2 regions of the Arthrobacter sp. HS15c genome follow, and region 2 is predicted to be linked to the other one. Evidence: riboswitches for the same ligand, from Rfam matches in the RefSeq annotation. Region 2 holds a riboswitch; the other holds the start of a gene.

Region 1 (2,195 bases), on a different contig from region 2:
CCTTATTCTGCCTGAACCGCCGATTGGGCGGGAACCGGCACCGTCATAGTCCAGCCATTGAGACAAGCCTCCGGCGGCCCAGGAATTATCCGGACAAACTCAAAATAGGCTAAGCTTTTCAACGGACTACGTCGCTGTCGGTACGCGATACGGTGGGACAACGCAAGGTACTGCGCTCGAGGAGCTGAGCTGGATGACGGATCTGATCGATACCACGGAGATGTATCTTCGGACCATTTTGGAGCTTGAGGAAGAGAACATCGTTGCTCTTCGCGCACGCATCGCCGAGCGGCTCCGACACTCCGGGCCCACGGTGTCCCAAACCATCGGCCGGATGGAACGTGATGGCCTTGTGGTGGTCTCCGGAGACCGCCACCTGGAGCTGACGGAGGCAGGCCGCAAGCGGGCCACGGAAGTCATGCGCAAGCACCGGCTGGCCGAGCGCCTCCTTGCGGATGTCATCGGCTTGGACTGGGCTTACGTGCATGACGAGGCGTGCCGCTGGGAGCACGTGATGAGTGAACGCGTCGAGCGGCGCATCTACGAACTGCTGAACCACCCCACGGAATCCCCCTATGGCAATCCCATCCCCGGCCTCGCGGCCCTGGGCGGCCAGGCGTCGTCGCCCTTTACGGACGGCGTGATTAATCTCCTCGAAGCGATGAAGGGCTACGGCCCGGGCTCCAACGTGGTTGTCAGCCGGCTGGCGGAACCGATCCAGGTGGAGCCGGAGTTGCTCATCCAGCTCGACGAGGGCGGGATCCGGCCCGGCGCTGCGGTATCACTGGAGCGCGTTGGCGACTACATTTCGGTCCGGGTTGCCGGGATCGAAGGGGCGCTGGAGCTCCCGCCGGAAGTCGCCGCGCACGTATTTGTATCCGTCGCCTGACGCCTGTCCAAAAGAGGCGCCGAACCGGGGTGTTTACCCCATTCGTTGGGGTTTACGCAAAGATAACGGAATTGTTACTGTCCGGCTTAATCGCCTATAGTTAACGCCAAGCGTCGATACAAAAGCGTTACCTGATCTGGAGCCGAGCTCTGCCAGCAGATCGGGGTACGAGTCACCAACTGGCAGAGGCGGGGGAACCACAACCGGCGGTCGCAAGGCCGCCTTGGGGTGAAGTCCGTCAGCAGCAAGCCTCTTCCAGCGAAGGATCCTACGGGATATCTCTCTGCGCCGAAGCTTGCTTACGGCGGACCGGGTCTTTGAACTCTCTGACCCGAATCCGACAGCTAACTTCGCAGGCTTTCCAGAGAGGAACCGTTCTTGACCATGCAGAATTCCAGGGGCCGCCGCCGTGCGGCAGGCCCCGCAGCAGCGCCCCGCGTTGCCGCAGCAGTGGCCGCGGACAGGCCCCGGGATCCACAGCGCGATGCGCGCCGCCGCCGGGGCCCTTTCCGGCAGATCACCGATTTCGCAGCCGCCAGCGGCGTAGGCCAAAAGGCCGGCATCGCCCTAGCGGCCACCGGCCTGGTCCTCACCGTCACGGTGCCGGCCACCAGCCCCGTGCTGGCCACGCCCGACGCCGGCCAGCAGGCTTCGGCTGTTTCCGCAGCTCCACAGCCTGAAATCTCTGCCGAGGCAGCCGCAAGAATCGACTTCAGCCGCTCCTCCGTAGTCACCCAGGGTGATCCCGACGGCAAGCTCAAGCAGCTCCTGAGCGCCCAGTCGGCGGGCTCGATCACCAGGGCCGCATCCGCAGGCAGCCTGGGCGCCCCGCTGGCAAGCCTGGTCACGGCCTCCCCGTTCGGCTACCGTGTCAGCCCCATCACTGGCGGTACGGGCGACTTCCACCGCGGCCAGGACTACGTGGCCCAGTGCGGCACCTCGGTCCTGGCGGCGGCCAGCGGCACCGTGACCTTCGCCGGATGGCACCAGTACGGCGGCGGCAACCGCGTGGTGGTGGATCACGGTAACGGCCTGGAAACCACGTACAACCACCTCTCGTCGTTCAACGTCAAGGTAGGCCAGACAGTCAGCCGCGGCGACGTCGTGGCCCTCAGCGGCACCACGGGCGCCTCCACCGGCTGCCACCTCCACTTCGAGGTCCAGGTCAACGGTGAAGTCGTTGACCCCACCGGCTGGCTCTAGCCAAAATGATGGCAAACTCTCACATTCGCATGACATGCCGTGACCTGAATGTGACATTCGCTCCGAACTCCTGTACCGTCTAACTTGCGTCAACTTTTCCGAA
Region 2 (2,195 bases):
TGATGCGACCGCGTGACTGATTTTCGCCGGGGAAAGGGGCTGCCCGGGTCAGTACCAATTGTTTGCAGCGCGGAATTCCAGGGCTTTTGCCGGAGAGCCATAGCTTTCCTTGATGTAGCCCAACCCCCGGTCCACCTGGCTGGGGCGCCACTTTGTTGACGTGTCCCACAGCGCGTTCAGGGCATTCATCTGTTCCGCCCCCATCCATAGGACGCCAGGCGGCCGCTGGCATACGAGCGGGTTTCGACTGCTTCTTCGGTGGTGCCGTCCCCTTCATCGGAAGGTGCAGAGGTACCAGTGGGCGAGGGAGCGGGTGACGCGCCGACCGGTGTCGGTGTCGGTGTGGGTGTGGTCGCCGGAGGCGTCGTCGTGGGCGCCGGTGTGGCCGCCGCCGCAGACGCTGGCGGAGCAGGTGTCGCCGATGTAATAACCGGTGGCTGCAGGATCACGGTGGGCGTCGGTGAGGGCGGAACCGCGGCGGGGGAGTCAGCCAGGATTCCGGCCAGGGTAGGAGCGTCCACCGGCATGGGGAGGTCGGCGACGGCTGGCACGGAAGAGGCAGTGGGATCCGTAGCAGCGGGCACATTATCGGTGCCTGGGGCGGCCTGTGCCGGGGCAGCGCCCGGTGTGCCCGGGGCAGTGGTGGCGCCGGGCCGGGGAGTCACGCGTCCATTAGTGCCGGTGGGCTGTGTTCCCGACGTGGCGCCGGTCGTGTCCGTTGCACCGGGAGCATCCTGGGCGGACGACTCCTTGCCGAAGAAGGGCAGCTCGGTGGCTTGGCTGGCCGTGCCGACGGCAAGCAGCACGGCAAGGGAGCCTGCGACTATGGCCATCCGATGACCAACAACACGAACCGACGCGGCTCTCTTCAGGATGGCCCGGGCGTCGGAACTGAAGGCAGCGGCTACCTGGGGGCTCATGCCTGACGCTGGCTGGCTGCCTCGGCCTACAGCTCTCCGTGGGCTTCCCGGAGCGGAACCTATGGGGGCTATTGCCGGAAGGGCTTCGGTTGCAGGAGATGCAGTTTCCGAGGGACGTCCTGGTTCCGGGGCGGGGGGTATATCGAGGGACGGGCGCCTGTCCCTGCGTCGCCGCAGCGGGGCGGACGCCGGTTCGGTGGAACCATGCCCGGGATGAGGAACGTCTGCGTCGGAACTCGTGGGGGTGAGTGGAGTGGTGATGACAGGCGCAGCAGCTGCGCGGTGTCGCCCGGCCCGAAAAGGGCGCGACTGATCAAGCGAACGGGACATGATGGTTGCCTCTCAACGCCTGCGGAGTTAGCTGTCGGGTTCGGTGGAGGTCAACCGGCCGGCACGTTAAACGTGACGGCTTCACCCCAAGGACCGCTGGGCAGCGGCCCGAAGACTGTGGGTCCCCCGTCTCTGCCTTAATGTGTTGGGAGTCCGGGATGTGGCAGAGCTCGGCGTCAGCCCGGACGCAGCCCGATCCAGATGGGCCACCCCAAGACCGTACACGAACCCGTCCGTTAAGTCACGTTTAGGTAACAGGAATGACCCGGACCGCGAGTTACCTTGTGTCCGCCTGCGATTGCGCCTGCGTGCGGGCTGACCAACCCTGGCGCCGCGGTAAGCCCGCCGAGCCTTGGAGCACCAATGGCACGTAAGGTTTGATGGAAGGCACCCGGTCCGATGGGGGACGTCGCCGGGTTGTTTCAGCAATGCCGCGTCCCCCATGGCGCCGGGGTCCAAGGATCGGCGACAACCATGGCGATCTGACACATCAATAGGGGGAACTATGACAGTAATGCTGATCGGCGGGGGCGCACTTGCCCTCCTGCTCATCGCGGGATTCATCTTCTACACTTCGAGCATCCGGTTTGCTAAGCCGAATGAGGCCATGCTCATCACCGGCAAGAGCGATCCGAACACCACCGATGAAACCTCCGATGACCAGTCCCGTGTCATCATCAACAATCGGGCGTTCGTTAACCCGATCACCGAGCGCGTGAGCCACATCTCGCTGTCATCGCGTCAGGTTGAAGTCACCATCGAAGCGATCTCCAACAACGGCATCCAGCTCAAGCTGGCCGGCGTTGCCCAGGTAAAGGTCGGCGGCGACAAGATCTCTGTCCGCAAGGCAGCCCAGCGTTTCCTTGACCAGCAGGACGCCATTGATCACTACACGCAGGAGACCCTGTCGGGTTCACTGCGTTCCATCGTGGGCACCCTGAGCGT

Evidence for each region. Region 2 has a riboswitch for cyclic di-AMP ahead of ABV518_RS20630 (hypothetical protein). Riboswitches for the same ligand answer to the same signal wherever they lie in the genome.
Region 1: it holds a riboswitch for cyclic di-AMP, as region 2 does, so the genes downstream of both, ABV518_RS18215 (M23 family metallopeptidase) here and ABV518_RS20630 (hypothetical protein) in region 2, are expected to answer to the same signal.

Annotation. Positions count from the first base shown of each region.
Region 1 covers NZ_JBFOHM010000011.1:55,626-57,820, forward strand. Annotated here, with positions in the region: gene ABV518_RS18210 (metal-dependent transcriptional regulator) at 194-889, shown strand; cyclic di-AMP (ydaO/yuaA leader) riboswitch at 1,020-1,263, shown strand; gene ABV518_RS18215 (M23 family metallopeptidase) at 1,274-2,092, shown strand.
Region 2 covers NZ_JBFOHM010000013.1:151,756-153,950, reverse strand. Annotated here, with positions in the region: gene ABV518_RS20635 (NUDIX domain-containing protein) at 1-20, shown strand, start outside; gene ABV518_RS20630 (hypothetical protein) at 186-920, opposite strand; cyclic di-AMP (ydaO/yuaA leader) riboswitch at 1,253-1,436, opposite strand; gene ABV518_RS20625 (flotillin family protein) at 1,756-2,195, shown strand, end outside.